One region of the Streptomyces sp. NPDC033165 genome, then DNA from elsewhere that is predicted to be linked to it. Evidence: riboswitches for the same ligand, from Rfam matches in the RefSeq annotation. Region 1 holds a riboswitch; the other holds the start of a gene.
What was found. A riboswitch is a leader RNA that binds a small molecule or an ion and turns the genes downstream of it on or off. The one in region 1 is predicted to bind S-adenosylmethionine.

Region 1 (5,226 bases):
GCCGTGCGCGCCGAACTCCCCGGCGTACTGGACGAGTTCGGAGCCTGGCACGGCACCTGGATCGAGGAGAAGGGGCAGGCCGTCGCCGTCCACACCCGGCGGGCCGAGGACCCGCAGGCGGCCTTCGAGGCGCTGCGCGGCCCCCTGGGCGAGCTGGCCGCGCGGCACGGGCTGATCGTCGAACCGGGACGCCTCGTCCTGGAGTTGAGGCCGCCGGGCATGGACAAGGGCGTCGCCCTGGCGGACTACGTGACGGAGCTGGACGCCGAGTCCGTGGTGTACGCGGGCGACGACCTCGGGGACCTCGCCGCGTTCGCCGCGGTGGAGAAGCTGCGGACGGGGGGCCCGGACGGCATCCCCGGCCTGCTGGTGTGCAGCGGCAGCACCGAGGTGCCCGAACTGGCCGAGCGCGCCGACCTGTCGGTGCCGGGCCCGGCCGCCGTGGTGGACTTCCTGGCGGCGCTGGCCGAGCGCCTCTGAAGGGCCCTCACCCCTCCCGCAGCGCCTCCAGCTGGTCCAGGAACCACTGCTGCGGTGGCAGTGCGGTCGCCGCCTCGGCCAGTCGTTTCGTGCGGCCGGAGCGCTCGTCCCCGTTCATCGTCAGCGCCTCGTGCAGGGCCTCGGCGGTGCCCGTCACGTCGTACGGGTTCACCACGATCGCGTCCTCGCCCAGCTCCTCGTACGCGCCCGCCTCCCGCGACAGCACCAGCGCGCAGCCGTGGTCGGAGACGACGGGGACCTCCTTGGCGACCAGGTTCATGCCGTCGCGGATCGGGTTGACCAGCGCCACGTCCGCCAGCCGGTACGCGGCCAGCGAGCGGGCGAAGTCGTCCTTGACGTGGAGGACGACCGGCGTCCAGCTCTCCGTCCCGTACGCCCCGTTGATCTCCGTGGCCAGGGACTGCACCGCGGCCGTGTAGTCCCGGTAGACCGCGAGGTCCTGGCGGGAGGGGTAGGCGAAGGCGATGTGCACGACGCGCTCGCGCCACTCCGGGTGGGCGTCCAGCAGGGCCCGGTACGCGTGCAGGCCGCGCACGATGTTCTTGGACAGCTCGGTGCGGTCCACCCGGACGATGGTCTTCCGGCCCTCGCCGATCTGCTCCCGCAGCGCCGCCATCCGGTCGTCGACGTCCGGTTCCCGGGACCGCCGCCGCAGGAAGTCCGCGTCGGCCCCCAGCCCGTGCACCCCGATCCGGGTCCCGCCGGTCCCGCCGAGGAACTCCGTGCAGCAGCCGATGAACGCGTCCGCCCAGCGGCGGGTCAGGAAGGCGGCCCGGTCCGCGCCGAGGATGCCGCGCAACAGCTGCTCGGCGATGTCGTCGGGCAGCAGCCGGAAGTAGTCGACGGGCGCCCACGGGGTGTGCGAGAAGTGGCCGATCCTCAGGTCGGGGCGCAGCTCGCGGAGCATCCCGGGGACCAGGGCCAGGTGGTAGTCCTGGACGAGGACCGCCGCCCCGGGGCCCGCCTCCTCGGCGAGCGCCCGGGCGAAGGCCCGGTTGTACGTCTCGTACGAGGCCCACCGGCGGCGGAACTCCGCGTCGAAGACCGGCTCGACCGGGGTCTGGTAGAGCAGGTGGTGGACGAACCACAGCACGGAGTTGGCGATGCCGTTGTACGCGTCGGCGTGCACCTCGGCGTCGATGTCCAGCATCCGGACGCCCGGCTCACCGACCCCGCGCCGCACGGCCTCGCGGTCGCCGTCGCCGAGGGCCGCGCAGACCCACAGTTTGTCGTCCACGGCGCTCAGTCCGGAGACGAGGCCGCCGCCGCCGCGCCTGGCGTCGAGCGTCCCGTCCTCACCGAGCGTGTACGAGACCGGGCCGCGGTTGGACGCGACGAGAACCTGGGCAGTCGAGTTGGGTGCGTGCTCGGAGACCATGTAGCGGAACCTAGCCCGTTACGGAAGCCGCCAAACGCCTCGGCCCGCACACAGCCCGGCGGACCCCCTCACGCCGCGTGGCGCTCCGCGTACTCCGCGATCTCCCGCATCGGCGGTCGCTCCTCCGTGTCCACCGCATGGGTGTGCGGCACGAACCCCTCCGCGCTCCGTTCGAACTGGGTCAGTGCGGGCCGCACCAGATGGCCCCGGGAGAGCCGCAGCTGTGCTGTGCGGTAGATCGCCGCCGCCATCCGGCCCAGCGCCTGCCCGTCCTGGTGGCGGTGGACGCGCACCCCGACGTCGACCTGGCCCAGCGCGTCCAGGCCCACGGTGTGCAGCGCGTCCACCAGCAGCCCCAGCTCCACCCCGTAACCGACCGGGAACGGCAGCCGCTCCAGCAGTGAGCGCCGCACCGCGTACTCCCCGCCCAGCGGCTGTACGAATCCGGCCAGCTGCGGCCAGTGCAGATTGAGCAGCGGCCGGGCCACCAGCTCGGTGACCCGGCCGCCCTGACCTGCGCTGTTGCCGAGCGGACGGTCGTACATCGCCTTGACGAACTGGACGGTGGGGTCGGTCAGCAGCGGTCCGACGGTCCCCGAGACGAAGTCCGCCGAGAAGTCCTTCAGATCGGCGTCGACGAAGCAGACGATCTCGCCGCTGGTCACCAGGAGCGACCGCCACAGCACCTCGCCCTTGCCGGGCAGGGCCGGGATACGGGGGAGGATCGCGTCCCGGTGGACCACCCGGGCGCCCGCCGCCCGGGCGGCGGCGGCGGTGGCGTCGGTGGAGCCGGAGTCGATCACCACGAGCTCGTCGACCAGCCGGACCTTCTCCATCAGCTCGCGCCGGATCGTCGTCACGATCGCCCCGACCGTGGCCTCCTCGTTCAGCGCGGGCAGCACCACGCTCACCGACGTACGGCGGGGGTCGGCGGCCCGGGCGTCGGTGAGCCGGTCCAGCGGGCGGTCGTCGCACGACCAGGAACGCCTGGTCAGCCAGCGCTCCACCTCTTCGAGCACGGTCGGCACTCCCTGTGTGTGATCCATCTCGCGGTTCGGACGACTATCTCAACGGTCCGGTGCTTCGGTTACAGTCTTGAACAACGCGGATGACCGTCGCATGTCGGGGTCACACCGCACATAAACGCCTGGATCGAAGATCCAGCGCCATAGAGCTCATCCAGAGGGACTGAGGGAACGGCCCGTTGAAGTCCCGGCAACCCTCCTACCGACCGCGAGGTCACGGTGGGGAAGGTGCCAATTCCGTCTTGTGGCGAAATGCGTCGCGAGGAAGATGAGGAGAAAGGGCCTCCGCCATCATGGCTGTTCAGACAGTTGCAGGTAACGCCGCCACCCCCGGCACCACCACTACGCCTTCCGTGGACCTCGGTCCCGCCGCGGCGCTTTCCTGCCGCGAGTGCGGCGAGCGTTTCGAGCTCGGCCCCCTTTTCGCCTGTGCGTCCTGTTTCGGGCCGCTGGAAGTGGCGTACGACCTGCCCACCGGTTCCCCCGAGGAGCTGAAGGCGCGCATCGAGGCCGGTCCGGACAACATCTGGCGCTACGCCCCGCTGCTGCCGGTCCCCGCCGACGTGGCGCGGAAGCCCAACCTCACCCCCGGCTTCACCAAGCTGGTCAAGGCCGACAACCTCGCCCGTGAGCTGGGCGTCACCGGCGGCCTGTACGTGAAGGACGACTCCGGCAACCCGACGCACTCCTTCAAGGACCGCGTCGTCGCGATCGCCGTCGAGGCCGCCCGCGCCTTCGGTTTCACCACCCTCTCCTGCTCCTCCACGGGCAACCTGGCCGGTGCCGTCGGCGCCGCCGCCGCCCGCGCCGGACTGCGCTCCTGCGTGTTCATCCCGCACGACCTGGAGCAGGGCAAGGTCGTCATGGCCGCGGTGTACGGCGGTGAACTGGTCGGCATCGAGGGCAATTACGACGACGTCAACCGCTTCTGCTCCGAGCTCATCGGCGACCCGCTCGGCGAGGGCTGGGGCTTCGTCAACGTCAACCTCCGCCCGTACTACGGCGAGGGCTCCAAGACCCTGGCGTACGAGATCTGCGAGCAGCTCGGCTGGCGGCTGCCCGACCAGATCGTCATCCCGATCGCGTCCGGCTCCCAGCTGACGAAGATCGACAAGGGGCTCCAGGAGCTCATCAGGCTCGGCCTGGTCGAGGACAGGCCGTACAAGATCTTCGGAGCCCAGGCCGAGGGCTGCTCCCCGGTCTCCGCCGCCTTCAAGGCCGGTCACGACGTCGTGCGGCCCCAGAAGCCGAACACCATCGCCAAGTCGCTGGCCATCGGCAACCCGGCGGACGGCCCGTACGTCCTGGACATCGCCCGCCGCACCGGCGGCGCGGTGGAGGACGTCACCGACGAGCAGGTCGTCGACGCGATCAAGCTGCTGGCCCGCACCGAGGGCATCTTCGGCGAGACGGCGGGCGGGGTGACGCTCGGCGTGACGAAGAAGCTCATCGAGGCCGGCGTCATCGACCCGGCGCTCACCACCGTCGTGGTCAACACCGGCGACGGCCTCAAGACGCTCGACGCGGTCTCCGCGACCTCGCAGGCCACGGCGACGATCAAGCCGAGCCTGGAGGCGTTCCGCGCCGCGGGCCTCGGCTCCGCCTGACCACCCCAGAACGAAGGAAGAAGGGCACCACCATGAGCGTCAAGGTCCGCATCCCCACCATCCTCCGTACGTACACGGGCGGCCAGGCCGAGGTCACGGCGGAGGGCGCGAAGCTCTCCGAGGTCATCGAGTCCCTGGAGAAGAACCACCCCGGCATCGCCGCCCGCGTCCTGGACGACCAGGGCAAGCTGCGCCGCTTCGTCAACGTGTACGTCAACGACGACGACGTGCGCTTCGAGGGCGGCCTGGACGCGGCCACGCCCGACGGCGCCGGGGTCTCGATCATCCCGGCCGTGGCCGGCGGCTGCTGACTCCGCAACACCCGCAGCACCCGCAGTTGCCCCCTCCGCGAGAGAAGCGGAGGGGGCAATTCTGCATGGTTGAGCGCGGTACAGTTGGGGAAGCCCCCTCCGCTGCCCGTGCCCGCCCGCATATGAGAATGCGCCCGGACCGATAAGAAGCAGCCAAAGTACGTGAACCTCTTGAGGCATAAGTGGCCTTTGCCTGGCCCGACTTGCCCGTAATTTTCAGCAATCCCACATATTCGGGCGTTCGGTCGCGCCCAGAATTCTCGTCCGATTGACCTGTTGCAGAGGGCAGTTGGACAGATACATTCAGCCGCGGTCGACGCGCTACGGCGCCGCACACCCTCTCCTGTCGGAGGGTGAGTTCTGACCCGGGCCCGCGAAGTGCGGTCCTGTGCAAGGGCCAGTAA
Region 2 (5,226 bases), on a different contig from region 1:
CGCCAGCGCGAGTGGGCCCACGAGGGCATCGTGGCCTTCTCCAAGATCTGCACCCACGTCGGCTGCCCGATCAGCCTGTACGAGCAGCAGACACACCATGTGCTCTGCCCGTGCCACCAGTCCACCTTCGACCTCTCCGACGGCGCCCGCGTCATCTTCGGTCCGGCCGGCCACGCTCTTCCGCAGCTGCGGATCGGTGTGAACAGCGAGGGCAACCTCGAGGCGCTCGGTGACTTCGACGAGCCCGTCGGCCCTTCCTTCTGGGAGCGCGGATGAGTACTGCGACAACGAACCCGCCCGCCGACCAGGCGGGGCAGCGCAAGGCACCCGCGGGCGAGCGGGTCGCCGACTGGGCCGACGGCCGGCTGGGCATCTACGGCCTGGCCAAGGCCAACATGCGCAAGATCTTCCCGGACCACTGGTCCTTCATGCTCGGTGAGGTCGCGCTCTACAGCTTCATCATCATCATCCTCACGGGTGTGTATCTGACGCTGTTCTTCCAGCCGAGCATGAACGAGATCGTCTACCACGGTCCGTACGAGCCCATGCAGGGCATCCGGATGTCGGAGGCCTACGCCTCGACGCTGAAGATCAGCTTCGAGATCCGTGGCGGTCTGCTCGTGCGGCAGATCCACCACTGGGCCGCGCTGATCTTCCTGGCCGGCATGTTCGTGCACATGATGCGCGTCTTCTTCACCGGCGCCTTCCGCAAGCCGCGCGAGATCAACTGGGTGTTCGGCTTCCTGCTGTTCGTGCTGGGTATGTTCACCGGCTTCACCGGTTACTCCCTCCCGGACGACCTGCTCTCCGGTACGGGTGTCCGCTTCACCCAGGGCGCGATCCTGTCCGTGCCGATCGTCGGTACGTACATCTCGATGTTCCTGTTCGGCGGCGAGTTCCCCGGTCACGACTTCGTGGCCAGGTTCTACTCGATCCACATCCTGCTGCTGCCGGGCATCATGCTCGGTCTGCTGGTGGCCCACCTGATCCTGGTCTTCTACCACAAGCACACGCAGTTCGCGGGTCCCGGCCGGACCAACAAGAACGTCGTCGGCATGCCGCTGCTGCCCGTGTACATGGCGAAGGCCGGAGGCTTCTTCTTCCTGGTCTTCGGCATCATCGCGATCATCTCGGCGATCGCCACGATCAACCCGATCTGGGCGCTCGGCCCGTACCGCCCGGACCAGGTGTCCACCGGCGCCCAGCCCGACTGGTACATGGGCTTCGCCGAGGGTCTGGTCCGTGTCATGCCCGGCTGGGAGATCGTCTTCTGGGGCCACACGCTCAACCTGGGCGTGTTCATCCCGCTGGTCCTCTTCGGCCTGGTGCTCACGCTGCCCGCGGTCTACCCGTTCGTCGAGTCCTGGATCACCGGGGACAAGCGCGAGCACCACATCCTGGACCGCCCGCGCAACGCCCCGACCCGTACGGGCCTCGGCGTCGCCTGGGTCACGGCGTACTTCATCGGCCTCGTCGGCGGTGGAAACGACCTGTGGGCCACGCACTTCCACCTGTCGATCAACGCCATCACCTGGTTCGTCCGGATCTTCTTCTTCGTCGGACCGGTCATCGCGTTCATCGTCACCAAGCGGATCTGCCTCGGCCTCCAGCGCCGCGACCGGGAGAAGGTGCTGCACGGCCGCGAGACCGGCATCATCAAGCGCCTGCCGCACGGTGAGTTCGTCGAGGTCCACGAGCCGCTCAGCCAGGAGAAGCTGCACACGCTCACGGCGCACGAGCAGTACAAGCCGGTCGAACTCGGCCCCGAGGTCGACGAGAACGGCGTCAAGCGCAAGATCTCCCCGGTGCAGAAGCTGCGGGCCAAGCTCAGCAAGGGCTACTACGGCGAGAACAACCAGATCGCCAAGCCCACCACCGAGGAGTACAAGGAGATCACCGAGGGCCACGGCCACCACTGATCACCTGAACTGATCGCCACCACGAGAGCCCCGTCCATTCGATGGACGGGGCTCTTTGTGGTCCCCCGGGCTGGATAGGGTGGAGCCATCCTTCTGACCGGCTGTGGACCCTGGAGCGGACCATGAACGTTGTGACCCCGAACGGCGGCGACAGCGTGGCGGCCCCTTCCTGGCCCGGGCTGCTGAACCCCCTGCTGCGCGGCGAGAACCTCAGCTCCGAGGAGACCGCCTGGGCCATGGACCGCATCATGAGCGGCGAGGCGACCGACGCGCAGATCGCCGGGTTCGCCGTCGCGCTGCGGGCCAAGGGCGAGACCGTCGAGGAAGTCACCGGGCTGGTCCGCGCGATGTACGCGCACGCCAACCTCATCGAGGTGCCCGGCCGCACCGTCGACATCGTGGGCACCGGTGGCGACCTCGCCAAGACGGTCAACATCTCCACCATGTCCGCGATCGTCATCGCGGGCACCGGCGCCAAGGTCGTCAAGCACGGCAACCGGGCCGCCTCCTCGGCAAGCGGCTCCTCCGACGTGCTGGAGAAGCTGGGCGTCAACCTGGAGCTGACCCCGCGACGGGTCGTCGAGGTCGCCGAACAGGCGGGCATCACCTTCTGCTTCGCCGTGAAGTTCCACCCCGCCCTGCGGTACGCCGCCAAGGCCCGCAAGGAGCTCGGCGCGCAGACCACGTTCAACATCCTGGGCCCGCTCACCAACCCGGCCCAGGTGCGCGCCCAGGCCGTCGGGGTGGCCGACGTCCGCATGGCGCCCATCGTCGCGGGTGTCCTGGCCGACCGGGGCAACTCCGCGCTGGTCTTCCGGGGGGACGACGGGCTCGACGAGCTGACGACCACCGCCACCTCCCGGGTCTGGGTGGTCCGCGACGGCGCGGTCCGCGAGGAGCCGTTCGACCCGCGTGACGTCGGGCTGCCCATCGTCCCGGTCGAGGCGCTGCGCGGCGCCGACGCCTCGTACAACGCCGATGTGGCCCGCCGCCTGCTGGACGGTGAGAGGGGCGCGGTGCGCGAGGCGGTGCTGCTCAACTCGGCGGCCGCGCTGGTCGCGCTCGACCCGCGACCCGGCGCGCTCACCGAGCAGATCGCGGCGAAGATCGCCGTGGTGGCCGAGGCCATCGACTCCGGCGCGGCCAGGCGCGCCCTGGAACGCTGGGTCGCCGCCAGCAACGCCTGAGCACGCCGGAGAGACACCTCCAGCGCACACGGTGTGACGCAGGGCGCAGTCCGGATACCGGACTGCGCCCTTGCGCGCGTGCGGGCGTATGGCAAGATGCTGCGCAGGTCATGAGTGACAGCGACTACGGCCCCGGCCCGCTGTCCGGCAACCCTCCGTCCGTGGCGGGGTGCCCCGGGTGAAGACCAGGCCGTAGGCAGCGAGGTCTGCGGCAAGCGCGGGCCCCTCGGCATCCAGCGGATGCCAGCCCCCGGGGTCCTGGTCCCTAGGGAGCCTCTTGTGAGCAAGCGAATGCGTTAGGGCCCGTCGTTCGGCTCCGGCCGTGCTCGCGGGCCCAGGGCTGACCGCCCTCTTCCGCGCACTTTTTCCTTTCTTCTCCCGCGCTGCCGCGTACCCGCCGGCGCGTGGATCTCGCCTGCCTGTTACGGGAGTTCGTCATGCCTGTCTCCACCGCTGCCCTCGACCCGTCAGTTTGTGCCCCGCTGCCCGTTCTGGGGCAGGACGTCACCGTTCCGCTCGTCACCGGCGGTGAGGTCGTCTACGCCGCACTCGACTACGCCGCCAGCGCCCCGGCCCTCCAGCGGGTCTGGGACGACGTCGCCGCGTACGCCCCGTACTACGGCAGCGTCCACCGCGGGGCCGGATACCTCTCGCAGCTCTCCACCGACCTCTTCGAGAACAGCCGCCGCACGGTCGCGGAGTTCCTCGGCTGTCGCGCGGAGGACCAGGTGGTTTTCACCCGCTCCACGACCGACTCCCTCAACCTGCTGGCCGCCGCGATCCCCGCCGACTGCCAGGTGTTCGTGTACGAGACCGAGCACCACGCCTCCCTGCTGCCCTGGCGCGACGCCCAGGTCACCTACCTCAACGCGCCGCGCACCCCGGGCCAGGCCGTCGAGACCCTGGAGCGCGCGCTGGCCGACCGCGACCCCTACGGCCCCGCCCTCGTCTGCGTCACCGGGGCCTCCAACGTGACCGGTGAGCTGTGGCCGGTGAGGGAACTGGCCGCCGCCGCCCACGCGCACGGCGCCCGGATCGTCCTGGACGCCGCCCAGCTCGTCCCGCACCACCCCGTCGACCTCGCCGAACTCGACGTCGACTGGGTCGCGTTCTCCGGGCACAAGCTGTACGCGCCCTTCGGCTCCGGGGTCCTGGCCGGACGCGCCGACTGGCTCCGGGCGGCCGAGCCGTACCTCGCAGGTGGCGGGGCCTCCCGCAAGGTCGCCCGGCGCGCCGACGGCGGGGTGGAGGTCGACTGGCACACCACGGCCGCCCGCCACGAGGCCGGTTCGCCCAACGTCATCGGGGTCTACTCCATCGCCTCCGCCTGCAAGGCCCTGACCGAGGCGGGCTTCGACACCCTGGTCGCCCGCGAGCAGGAGTTGGTGCGCCGGGTCCGCGAGGGGCTCGCGGACGTCCCCGAGGTGCAGGTGCTCTCGCTGTTCGGCGACGACGCGCCCCGGGTCGGGGTCATCTCCTTCGTGGTGCGCGGCTGGAACAGCTCGCACTTCGCCGCAGCCCTCTCCGCGGAGTACGGCATCGGCGTCCGCGACGGCCTCTTCTGCGCCCACCCGCTCGTACGTACCCTCCTCGGCAGCGACCCGCAGGACCCGGGCGAGTGCGGCGCCCCCGAGGCCGAGCCGGGCGAGCGGTCCCTGAACGCGATCCGGGTCAGCTTCGGCGCCGGTACGCCGGACGAGCACATCGAGCGCTTCCTGCGCGCGGTCACCGAGCTGGTCCGCGAGGGCGCCCGGTGGAAGTACCGCACCGAGGGCGGCCGTTGCGTCCCGGACCGGGGCCAGACCGCCCAGGTCCGAGAGACCTCGTGAACCGCTTCGGCCGGGGGCAGGCGCGCCGCCTGTCCCCGGCCGAAGCGGTTCGCCTACGCGTCGAGGCCGATGGCGAACGCCGCTTCCAGGTCGTGCTGGGAGTACGTACGGAACGCCACATGGGTGTCGGTGCCCTCGACGCCCGGGATCTTGCTGATCCGGCCGGGGATGACATCGGCGAGGTCGTCGTGGCGGGCCACCCGGACCATGGCGATCAGGTCGTAGGTGCCGGTGACGGAGAAGACCTCGCTGACACTGTCCAGCGCGGCGATGGCCTCGGCGATCTCCGGA

Region 2: another riboswitch for S-adenosylmethionine. It lies ahead of ACZ5WC_RS01490 (aminotransferase class V-fold PLP-dependent enzyme); the one in region 1 lies ahead of thrC (threonine synthase).

The regions. Positions count from the first base shown of each region.
Region 1 is NZ_JBVIPK010000013.1:138,249-143,474, forward strand. Features, by position in the region: gene otsB (trehalose-phosphatase) at 1-480, shown strand, start outside; gene ACZ5WC_RS26595 (alpha,alpha-trehalose-phosphate synthase (UDP-forming)) at 488-1,879, opposite strand; gene ACZ5WC_RS26600 (glucosyl-3-phosphoglycerate synthase) at 1,948-2,898, opposite strand; SAM riboswitch class I at 3,052-3,179, shown strand; gene thrC (threonine synthase) at 3,198-4,511, shown strand; gene ACZ5WC_RS26610 (MoaD/ThiS family protein) at 4,544-4,822, shown strand.
Region 2 is NZ_JBVIPK010000001.1:317,774-322,999, reverse strand. Features, by position in the region: gene qcrA (cytochrome bc1 complex Rieske iron-sulfur subunit) at 1-276, shown strand, start outside; gene qcrB (cytochrome bc1 complex cytochrome b subunit) at 273-1,919, shown strand; gene trpD (anthranilate phosphoribosyltransferase) at 2,042-3,106, shown strand; SAM riboswitch class IV at 3,213-3,330, shown strand; gene ACZ5WC_RS01490 (aminotransferase class V-fold PLP-dependent enzyme) at 3,544-4,935, shown strand; gene ACZ5WC_RS01485 (Lrp/AsnC family transcriptional regulator) at 4,989-5,226, opposite strand, start outside.